DNA from 2 places in the Mesorhizobium sp. M0496 genome. Region 1 is predicted to be linked to the other one. Evidence: predicted binding sites of a transcription regulator. Region 1 holds the regulator's gene; the other holds the start of a gene.

Region 1 (5,639 bases):
CGCGCTTTCCGGTATCGTCACCGGTATATTGCTGTCGATAGCCCGTATCTCCGGCGAGACGGCGCCACTGCTCTTCACGGCGCTCAACAACCAGTTCTGGTCGAGCAATCTCAACGCGCCGATGGCCAGCCTGCCTGTCACCATCTTCCAGTTCGCTCTCAGCCCTTACGAGGAATGGCAGCAACTGGCCTGGACCGGCGCACTCATCATCACATTGACGGTTCTCGCGCTCAGCATCGTTGCTCGCAGCCTGACCGGACGCAGAGAGGACAAATGAGCCAGATGTTGTCTCCAGACATGACGATCGCCGCCGAGGCCACCGCCAAGGCCAAGATCGAGGTCAAGAACCTCAACTTCTACTACGGCCAGTCGAAGGCGCTGAAGGACATCACGCTGTCCTTGCCGGAGCGCAGCGTCACCGCTTTCATCGGGCCTTCGGGCTGCGGGAAGTCGACGCTGCTGCGCGTCTTCAACCGCATCTACGAGCTCTATCCCAAGCAGACCGCCGAAGGTCAGGTGCTGCTCGACGGCCAGAACGTTCTCGACCGCTCGCAGGATCTCAACCTTTTGCGGACCAAGATCGGCATGGTGTTCCAGAAACCGACACCATTTCCGATGTCGATCTATGAAAACATCGCTTTCGGCGTCAGGCTCTATGAGAAGCTCAGCAAGTCCGAGATGGACGGTCGCGTCGAGCAGGCGCTGAAGCGGGCAGCACTCTGGACCGAGGTCAAGGACAAGCTCAACGCCAGCGGCCTCAGCCTCTCCGGCGGCCAGCAGCAGCGGCTCTGCATCGCCCGTACCGTGGCGGTGAAGCCGGAAGTCATCCTGCTCGACGAGCCGGCCTCGGCGCTCGATCCGCTGTCGACCGCCAAGATCGAGGAGCTGATCGACGAGTTGCAAGCCGACTACACGATCGTCATCGTCACCCACAACATGCAGCAGGCGGCGCGCGTGTCGAAGCAGACGGCCTTCATGTATCTGGGCGAGCTGGTCGAGTTCGACCGCACCGAGAAGATCTTCACGTCGCCCCGCGAGAAGCGCACGCAGGATTATATCACCGGCCGATTCGGCTGAGTTCAGGCATACGAGGGACAGGATCATGAGCGAACACACAGTCGCTTCTTTCGACGAGGATCTCGGTCAGATCAGCAGGCTCATCAGCGACATGGGCGATCTCGCCAGCTCGATGGTCGGCGGTGCGACCAAGGCGCTTTTGAATTCCGACAACGCGCTGGCACAGCGTGTCGTCTCCGACGACGCCATCATGGATGCGCGTCAGCGCGAGCTCGACGATCGCGCCATCACGTTGATCGCCAAGCGGCAGCCGATGGCCGACGATCTGCGCCATGTCGTCGGTTCGATCCGCATGGCCGGCGATCTCGAACGCATCGGCGACCTTGCCAAAAACATCGCCAAGCGCGTCGGCACTGTCGGCCTCAGCGTTACGCCGCGCGACCTTTCGCACTCGATCGATGGAATGGCGCAACTGGTGTTGATCCAGGTGCAGGGCGTCATCGAGGAATATGCTGCCCGCGACGCCGAGGCGTTGGCAAAACTACGCGCCGACGACGAGCGCATCGATGTCAAGTACACGTCGGTGTTCCGCGAACTGCTGACCTACATGATGGAAGATCCCCGCAACATCACGGCGTGCACGCATCTGTTGTTCTGCGCCAAGAACCTCGAGCGCATCGGCGACCACGTGACCAACATCGCCGAAAATGCCTATTATGTTTTGACCGGTACGCAGCTGCCCGCCAATCGTCCGAAGCAGGACGAGACGGCAATGTCCGCGCCGGCGGCATGATGACAGGGGTGACCAGCCGATGATCGCGCCACGCATCATGGTGGTGGAGGACGAGGAGCCGCTAGGCGTGCTGCTCCGCTATAATCTGGAGTCCGAAGGTTACCAGGTCGAGGTGGTGACGCGCGGCGACGAGGCCGAGATCCGGCTGCAGGAGAACGTTCCCGACCTTCTGGTGCTCGACTGGATGGTGCCGGCGGTTTCCGGCATCGAACTCTGCCGGCGCCTGCGAATGCGTTCCGAGACCGAGCGGCTGCCGATCATCATGCTGACCGCGCGCGGCGAGGAGAGCGACCGCGTGCGCGGCCTCTCGACCGGCGCCGACGATTATCTGGTCAAGCCGTTCTCGACACCGGAGTTCATGGCCAGGGTCAAGGCGCTGTTGCGCCGCGCCAAGCCGGAAGTGCTGTCCAGCGTGCTCAAGGTCGGCGACATCGTGCTCGATCGTGAATCGCACCGGGTCTATCGCAAGAAGAGCGAGATTCGGCTCGGACCGACCGAATTCCGCCTGCTCGAATTCATGATGCGCCATCCCGGCCGCGTGTTCTCGCGCAGCCAGCTGCTCGACAATGTCTGGGGCGAGACGATCTACATCGACGAGCGCACGGTCGACGTGCATGTCGGCCGACTGCGCAAGGCGGTCAACAATGGCCGCATGCCCGATGTCATCCGGACCATTCGTGGGGCAGGCTACGCGATTAGGGAAGACTAAAGCGCGTCGCGGTTGAACGGATTCAGGCGACGCGCTTTAGGTGTTTGTTTTTTATGCATGTCGTTTTCCCAAAACCGAGGTCGCTTTTGGGCGACATGCATTAGGTGCCTGTTCCGTCCCGATAGATCGTGACCAGGAAAACTCGATTAGCAGGCGGTCGCCAACGGCCGCGAAGGCTGGAATGTTGCATTCGTCTCATCGATGGGGAGCGAGCACGTGACGCCAGGAGCGGTCATCCCCATCAGTTTTCGAATGACCGCATTTGGGCTAAAGCGACAGGCAGCTTCTGGCGTTCTCCGATCTCCCAAACTCTCTATGTGCCCCGGCTGGCGGCAGGAAGCACGGCCAGCGACACGCATTAGTCGGTCACATCGCCATCTTGCCCGCAGACTCCGACCAACAAGCCGCGCACTCAAGAATTAATTTGAGTTAATTTATATATAGGATGTGTATTTTGCATAAATACACAATTTTATTAAATTTACTTCAACCTACAGCAGGTTCTCTGCTCTTTATTCATTGTGTGTACTCCGAATATTCAATACGATCTCGGATCGAATGACGATTCCGTGGAACGATCTCGTTCTTTGCAACGTTGCTTTGAAAGCGGTCGCCGGACTTTGCGCCGAATGATTTGACCAGGTCGGACACCATGAGGAAGGATTTCTGATGAGCACGGTCTTAAACGCCAAAGGCATCCCCCTTCCCTACACCGGCGCTTCCACTCATTGGTTCTCGGCCACCGGGTCCGGGCCAGAACTGCATGGCACCTCCGGCAACGACTCCTTCTGGGGAGACACCGGCGTCAATGTCACGATCTACGGTGGCGCCGGCGACGACTACTATCACCTCTATTCCACCAACAATAAGGTGGTTGAAGATCCCGGGGCAGGGATCGACACGATCGACACATGGATGAGCTACAAGCTCCCCGACAATTTCGAGAACCTCGTCGTTACCGGCGCCAATCGATATGCGTTCGGAAATGCGTTGGACAACATCATCAAGGGCGGATCGGGTCATCAGACGCTGGATGGCGGCAAGGGAAATGATGTCCTGATCGGTGGTGACGGCGCCGATACTTTCGCCATCTCCAAAGGAAATGGAAGTGATCTTATCTTCGATTTCGGTGCGACCGATGCGGTCCGCCTTAACGGGTATGACTTCACTTCGTTCGATGCCGTCCGTTCACAGATGGTCCAGGTGGAATCGAACGTGATGCTGAACCTCGGATCCGACGAGATCCTGGTGTTCAAGAATACGACCATCGACAAGTTGCAGCCCACCCAGTTCGAACTTCCGATCGACAAGTCCGGCATGACTTTGTCCTTCTCCGACGATTTCAACACGCTGAGCCTTCGGGACGGGCAGGACGGCACCTGGAATTCCAATTTCTGGTGGGGAGCGCCGAACGGCAGCACGTTGAGCAGCAATGGCGAGTTGCAGTGGTATATCGACGCCAATTATGGCCCGACGAGTTCCGTCCACCCGTTCAGCGTTGAAAACGGCGTCCTCACCATCACCGCCGCGCAGGCGCCGGAGGACATCAAGCCTCTGATCAACAACTACGAATACACCTCGGGGATACTGACGACCCACGACACCTTCGCGCAAACCTACGGCTATTTCGAAATGCGGGCGGACCTGCCCGAAACGGCCGGAGCCTGGCCGGCCTTCTGGCTGCTTCCTGAAGACGGCTCGTGGCCGCCGGAGCTGGACGTTGTCGAAACGCGCGGCCAGGACCCGAACACGCTCTACATGACGGCGCATACCAATGAGACGGGAGCGCACACCAAGGTTTCGTCCACGGTGAACGTTGCGGACACCGACGGTTTCCACACCTATGGCTTGCTCTGGACGAAGGATGAGCTCGTCTGGACCTACGATGGTGTTAAGGTCGCTCAAGCGGCGACGCCCGCCGACATGCACGATCCCATGTATATGCTGGCCGATCTCGCGGTGGGCGGCATTGCTGGCCAGCCTCCTGACCATCTGGCTACGCCGGCGGAGATGAAGATCGACTACATCCGCGCCTATACGCTGGACGACCTGCAGCACCACCCCTTGGACATCGCCGGCGACCATTCGGTCTAAGCGACGCCCTCATGTTGGGGCCATGAGCCGTTAGGAGCGCGGGAATGATTGCACAGTCTGGTCTGCGGGCAGTCTTGAGGCGCGCCATCGCCGATGTCGGTGTTTTCTCGTTCCTCATCAACATCCTGCTATTGGTGATCCCCCTCTATCTCTTGCAGGTTTATGATCGCGTCCTGCCTTCCTCCAGCGTCGAGACGCTTCTTTACCTCTCTGCTATCGCGGTTCTCGCGCTCGCCTTTCTCGGCCTCCTCGATGCGGTCCGCTCCGTTTACACGCAGCGCGTTGCAGCCACTGTCGATAACAGACTGGGCGCGAGGACATTCGCCGTCTCGCTTGAGGCTAAGTACGCCGGCGGAGCAGCCCTGAATCCACTGCGAGACCTTGCCTCGGTATGCGCATTCATCAGGTCACGCGGCGCGGCGGTCTTGTTCGACCTGCCGTTTGCTCCGTTCTTCCTCGCCCTGTTGTACCTCATCCATCCTTTGCTGTTCTGGCTTACGCTGGCGGGATCTGCGCTGTTGCTTGCGCTGGTTGTGGCAAATCAGTTTGCCACCGGCAGGAATGACGCCTTGTCGGCGGAACGCTCGGCTGTTGCCAGCCTGTCGGAGCAAGCCTTTGCCCGGAATGCGGAGACGCTGCGTGCCATGGGCATGGTCCAAAACGCCGCGCGAGTGTGGGGAAGGCACGTGGCGGAGGCGCTAGTCCTGCATGACCGTTCGTCGATGGCCAACGCGATTTTCAGTGGAACGTCGCGAGCCGTACGCATGATACTTCAGCTGGCGATACTGGGTGTCGGAGCATGGCTCGTGCTGCAAGGGAAGATGACGGCCGGGATGATCTTCGCGTCTTCCCTGGTGTCGTCCCGCGCGCTGCAGCCGCTCGACCAGTTGATCGGGTCATGGAGGCAGATCGTCGACGCCAGACGATCGTGGAAGCGGTTGGACAAGGCGCTTTCCGCCCAGCCGGCACAAGCGCAAAAACTGACCTTGCCTGATCCGTCCGGCGAAATTGTCGTGCAGGGCCTGA
Region 2 (5,639 bases), on a different contig from region 1:
ATGATGCCCGGCATCGACGCCGTCAGCAGGTAGACGACTCGCATCATCGCGGCGAGCACGCGGGCGCGCTCCAGATAACGCGGCGGAGCCAGCGCCTTGATTTCGGGCGCGATGGCTTCGTTGAAGATGCCGTCGTGACGATAGGCGTTGGCCATTGCCAGGAAGGCACGGCCGGGATGGTCAACACCGAAGAAGGACGCGTGCGCGATGATGTTGAGCGACTGCTTGCCGCGATATTCGGGATGCGCGCGCCAGCCGATGTCGGCCAGCAATGCGGCCGCGTGGCGATAGCGTGCCTCGTCCTCGGTCTCGTCGATGCCGAAGGCGGCAAAGGTCCTGGCGGTCCAGTCGACGAGTTCATGCGCATGGGTGACGGAGCGGGAGCGAAGGCGGGCGAGTTCCTCCGAGGCCGAAATCAAGGGATCGGCCTTCTGCTCGGCCTCGTCGAGCAACGAATAGAGAAAGCCTTCGCGCACGCCGAGCGCCGAGACGATGATCTTCGACGGCTGCATCGCCGCCATGATCTCCTGCAGCACGATGGCGCCGTAAGGCAGCAGCGAACGGCGGTTCTTGGAAACGCCCTCGATCCCCTTGACCTTCTCGATCTCGGCTTTGGCCACCTGCTTGAGGAAGTTCGCCGCGCTTTCGGCCGATATCTCGTAGTGGTGCATGACGCCGAGCGGATAGTTGGTCATTTCCATGTGCAGCCGGGCGAGATTTCGCCAGGTGCCGCCGACGGCGTAGAAGGGCCTGCCCTGCCCGCCTTTCAACAGCTTTGCCCTCGCCAGCTCATCGCGCGTGATCTTGGCCGCCTGGGTCAGCGAGTTCTTGGCCATGTCCTGCAGGCGCAGGCCGCCCAGCGGCAGCGTTATGCCGTCGCCGATCGCTTCGCCGTCGACATCGACCAGTTCGAGGCTGCCGCCGCCCAGATCGCCGGCGATGCCATCGGCGGGGTGGAAGCCCGAAATGACGCCGAGCGCCGAATAATAGGCTTCCTGACGGCCGCTGATCACACGGATCTCGGTCTTTAGCACGTCCTCGGCGCGGTGAATGAAATCGGGACCGTTGATAGCCTCGCGGGCGGCGGCGGTGGCCAGCACATACATCTGTTCGGCGCCGGCCTGGTCGGAGAGCGCGCGAAAGCGGCGGAACTCTTCCATCGAGCGGGTCACCGCCTCGGGGTCGAGCTTGCCGGTCGAAACGATGCCGCGGCCGAGACCGGCCAGCATCTTTTCGTTGAACAGCATGGTCGGCGAACGCGCCAGCCCCTCATAGACGACGAGACGGATCGAATTCGATCCGATGTCGATGATGGACAGCGGTCGGCGGTCCTGCAACCGGCCCTGGGAATCAGACAGCATCAGCCGGACGCTGCGGCGTTCTTCTTGCGGCGCTTGAACTGCGCAATGCGTTTGGGCGCATGCGACTTCAGCGCGTCACCCCGTCCCGACAGGCTCGGATTGGTCATGAAATATTCCTGCGCGTTGAACGGTTCCTCACCCTCTTCCAGCACCACGCGCCGGGAGGTTCCATCAGCCAATACGTCGAAACTTTGCTGATTGTCCATGATGTTGCCCAGCATGATCTGGCCAAGGATCTGTTCATGCACAGTTGGATTGGTGATCGGCACCATGGTCTCGACGCGGCGGTCGAGATTGCGCGGCATGAGGTCCGCCGAAGAGATGTAGACGATCGCCTCGTCCGACGGCAGGCCGTGGCCGTTGCCGAAGCAATAGATGCGGCTGTGCTCGAGAAAGCGGCCGACGATCGATTTGACACGGATGTTTTCCGACAGGCCCGGAACCTGCGGCCGCAGGCAGCAGATGCCGCGCACGACAAGGTCGATCTCGACGCCGGCGCGGCTGGCATCGTAGAGCGCGTCGATGATGATCGGATCGACGAGCGCGTTCATCTTCATCCAGATGCGCGCCGGCTTGCCTTCCACAGCATAGGCAATCTCGTCGGCAATATGCTTCAAGATGCGGCTTCTCAGCGTGAACGGCGAGATCGCCAGGCGCATTTCATCCGTCGGTTCGGCATAGCCGGTGATGAAATTGAAGAGCTGGGCGACATCGCGCGCAATCGTCGGATCGGTGGTGAAGAAGGACAGGTCGGTGTAGATGCGCGCGGTCACCGGATGGTAGTTGCCGGTGCCAAGATGCACATAGTTGCGCAATTTGCCGTCCTCGCGCCGCACCACCAGCGACATTTTCGCATGTGTCTTCAGTTCGAGAAAGCCGAACACGACCTGCACGCCGGCACGCTCCAGGTCGCGCGCCCAGCGGATGTTGGCTTCCTCGTCGAAGCGCGCCTTGAGTTCGACCAGCGCTGTGACCGACTTGCCGGCCTCGGCCGCGTCGACCAGCGCGCGCACGATCGGGCTGTCATTGGAGGTGCGGTAAAGCGTCTGCTTGATCGCCACCACTTCCGGGTCGGCCATCGCCTGGCGCAGGAACTGCACCACCACATCGAAGGATTCATACGGATGATGGACGACGATGTCCTTCTCGCGGATGGCGGCAAAACAGTCGCCGCCATGCTCGCGGATACGCTCGGGAAAGCGCGGATTGTAGGGGGTGAATTTGAGATCGTCGCGGGGAACGGCGACGATTTCGGAAATCTGGCTGAGCGCCAGCGGACCGGTCAAGACGCTGATGCGGCTTGACGAGACACCAAGCTCGCCGGCGACGAAGTCGCGTAGTTCCGCCGGCATCAGTATGTCGAACTCGATCCGGATCACCGAACCGCGGCGGCGGCGCTTCAGCGCCGTCTCGAACAGGCGCACGAGATCTTCCGACTCCTCCTCGACCTCGATATCGCTATCCCGGATGATGCGGAATGTGCCGGAGCCCTTGACCTCGTAGCCGGGAAAGAGCTTGCCGATATAAAGGCCGACCGCCTCTTCCAGCGGGATGAAGCGGACATGGCGTTTGCGGTCCGGCAGACGGATGAAGCGCTTCAGCGCCACCGGCAGGCGCAGCAGCGCGCTCATCTCTTCGCCGTTCTTGCGATGGCGCAATTGCAGCGCCATCGAGAAGCCGAGATTGGGGATGAACGGGAACGGGTGCGCCGGGTCGATCGACAGCGGGGTCAGCACTGGAAACACCTGCTCCTGGAAATGGTCTTCCAGCCAGATTTTCTCGTCCTTGGTCAGCGCATCGCGGGTGATGGTCTCGATGCCCTCCTTGTTGAGCAGCACCGTGAGTTCAGACAGGCTCTTCTGCTGGTCTTCCTGCAGCCGCTCGACCTCGCGCAGCAGTTGTTCCAGCTGCTGTTCGGGAGTGCGCCCGTCAGGGCTTTTCAGCACGATGCCTTCGCGCACCTGGCCGGCGAGCCCGGCGACGCGCACCATGAAGAACTCGTCGAGATTGGCGGCCGAGATCGACAGGAAGCGGACACGCTCGAGCAGCGGATGATTGAGGTTCAGCGATTCTTCGAGAACGCGCCGGTTGAACTGCAGCCAGGAAAACTCGCGATTGACGAAACGATCGGGATTGCCGCCTTCCGGGCTTGCCGCCTCGACGTTGATGAATTCGCTCTGCACCGGCTTCAATTCGTTCATATTCCGCTCTTCCACACCGTCTGCCGGCTAGGGCGCCGCACGTCCTCCAGGACTCGCAAAGGACGCTCTACCACTCCAAGGCGACGCATGATCCTTTCCGAAAACCGAAGTCGGTTTTCCGGGTCATGCGTTAACCGGCTTAACTTATCCTCTGACAGGCTTTTGCGACAGTTTCATTTCATCGAACTTGCAAAGAGGCCTGTTATGATCCAGATGCAGAAGAGACTGCGTTAAGGAGACGACGATGGCAGGCGGTTCCATTCCCCATTTCCAGAACGATGCGGGCTACCCGGCTATCGACATCGGCGTCAAGGAATTCATGTGCACGGGCGCCAACCCGCCTTTCGATCACCCGCATGTGTTTCTCGACATGGGCGACGACAACGAAAAAGTCTGCCCGTATTGCTCGACGCTGTACCGCTATTCGCCCAAGCTGAAGGCTACGGAAACGCTGCCGGCCGGTTGCATCTATATCGACCAGGCCGCCTGATTCCTTCGCGACAAACCCGATGAACGAAACACGCTCCCGGCAGGTCGTCATCGCCGGGGCGGGCGTCGCCGGGCTGACCGCAGCGCTTGCTTTCGCCAAACGCGGCTATTCCGTGCAGGTGTTCGAACAGGCGCAGCGCCTGGAGGCGGTAGGCGCTGGCCTCCAGCTTTCTCCCAATGCGACGCGCATCCTTGGCCAGCTTGGCGTGCTCGACCGGCTGCTGCCGGCAGCGGTGCGGCCGGAAGCCGTGGTCTTGAAGGACGCCGCGACACTGTGCGAACTGGCACGCGTGCCGTTGGGGCAAGCCGCCGAGACGCGCTGGCAGGCGCCCTATCTCGTTGCTCACAGGGCCGATCTGCAGAGCGCACTGATGGCGCGCGTTGCCGAGATGCCGGATATCCATCTCACCACCGGCGCCCGCATCGGCAGCGTTGCCACCGGCACCCATGGCATCACGGCGACGGCCGAGATCGACGGCAGAACCATTACGGCCGGGGGCTTCCTGCTGGTCGGCGCCGATGGCGTCTGGTCCTCGGTGCGCGGGCTTGTCGATTCGGCCAAGGGGACTGCCTCGCCAAGAAGCCGCTTTTCCGGCGAACTGGCCTGGCGCACGACCATTGCCGCGCAGAGTGCCGCCGGGCATGCATTCGCAGCGATCGGCGCCCCGGACTGCGTCACCACTTTCCTGCACCCAGGCTTCCATATGGTCGCCTATCCCGTCAGCAAGGGTGACGCCTTCAATCTCGTCGCCTTCATCAGGGGCGAACGCATTGCCGAAGGCTGGTCCGGCCATGCCGACCCCGGCATCCTCGCCGGCGCAGTGCGCGGCACCGCGCCCGGCCTCGCAAGACTGGTGGAAATGACTGGCCCGTGGCTGACCTGGCCGCTCCATACGGTCGACCAGAACCAACCCTGGACAACGCCGGACGGCATCGCGCTGATCGGCGACGCCGCGCATGCGATGACGCCGTTCGCGGCGCAAGGCGCGGCGATGGCGATCGAGGATGCGGCGACACTTGCCGGTATCATTGCCGACTCCCCTGCCGATCCGCCACAGAGCCTGCTAATCTGGGAGAACCTGCGGCGGCCGCGCGTCGCCAGGGTCGCACGCCGCGGCGCCATCAACCGCCTTGCCTGGCATGCCGCGGGCCCAGTGGCGATCGCGCGCAACCTGTTCCTGAAAATCCGCTCGCCGGAAAAACTCGCGGCGGATTTGGACTGGCTCTATGGGTGGTCAGCGGAGGCTGTTGTCAGGCGTTGACAGGCCGGCGGGACAGCGCCCCCCTCTGTCCTGCCGGACATCTCCCCCACGAGGGGGGAGATCGGCCGGCACCGCCGATTTCGCCAATCTCGAACATTGTAGAAAAGAGCGGGGCGCCGAAACCGCCAATCTCCCCCCTCGTGGGGGAGATGTCCGGCAGGACAGAGGGGGGCGCGAAGGAACGCGACGCTTGCCAATTCGCGGAATGCCCACGCTAATTATACAGCCGCATCGACAGGCCGAGCGATACCGGCAGCGGGTTCCACCAGCCCGTGCGCAGGCCGGCGGTGCGCAACGCCGCCGCGGTCCAGGTGTTGCAGCCGACT

The links. The regulator PhoB, encoded in region 1, activates phosphate uptake and scavenging genes when phosphate is short. The targets are predictions, from matches to a motif close to TGTCATNNANCTGTCAT.
Region 2: NKI73_RS03040 (RNA degradosome polyphosphate kinase) is a predicted target of PhoB. The motif match lies at 3,727-3,743, and genes of this name have one in related genera.

The regions. Positions count from the first base shown of each region.
Region 1 covers NZ_JAMYRC010000034.1:57,192-62,830, reverse strand. The annotation lists gene pstA (phosphate ABC transporter permease PstA) at 1-277, shown strand, start outside; gene pstB (phosphate ABC transporter ATP-binding protein PstB) at 274-1,077, shown strand; gene phoU (phosphate signaling complex protein PhoU) at 1,103-1,810, shown strand; gene phoB (phosphate regulon transcriptional regulator PhoB) at 1,830-2,519, shown strand; gene eglC (endo-1,3-1,4-beta-glycanase EglC) at 3,189-4,613, shown strand; gene NKI73_RS24640 (type I secretion system permease/ATPase) at 4,658-5,639, shown strand, end outside.
Region 2 covers NZ_JAMYRC010000001.1:608,617-614,255, reverse strand. The annotation lists gene ppx (exopolyphosphatase) at 1-1,361, opposite strand, end outside; gene NKI73_RS03040 (RNA degradosome polyphosphate kinase) at 1,361-3,562, opposite strand; gene NKI73_RS03035 (zinc-finger domain-containing protein) at 3,807-4,052, shown strand; gene NKI73_RS03030 (FAD-dependent monooxygenase) at 4,072-5,313, shown strand; gene NKI73_RS03025 (TIGR02117 family protein) at 5,528-5,639, opposite strand, start outside.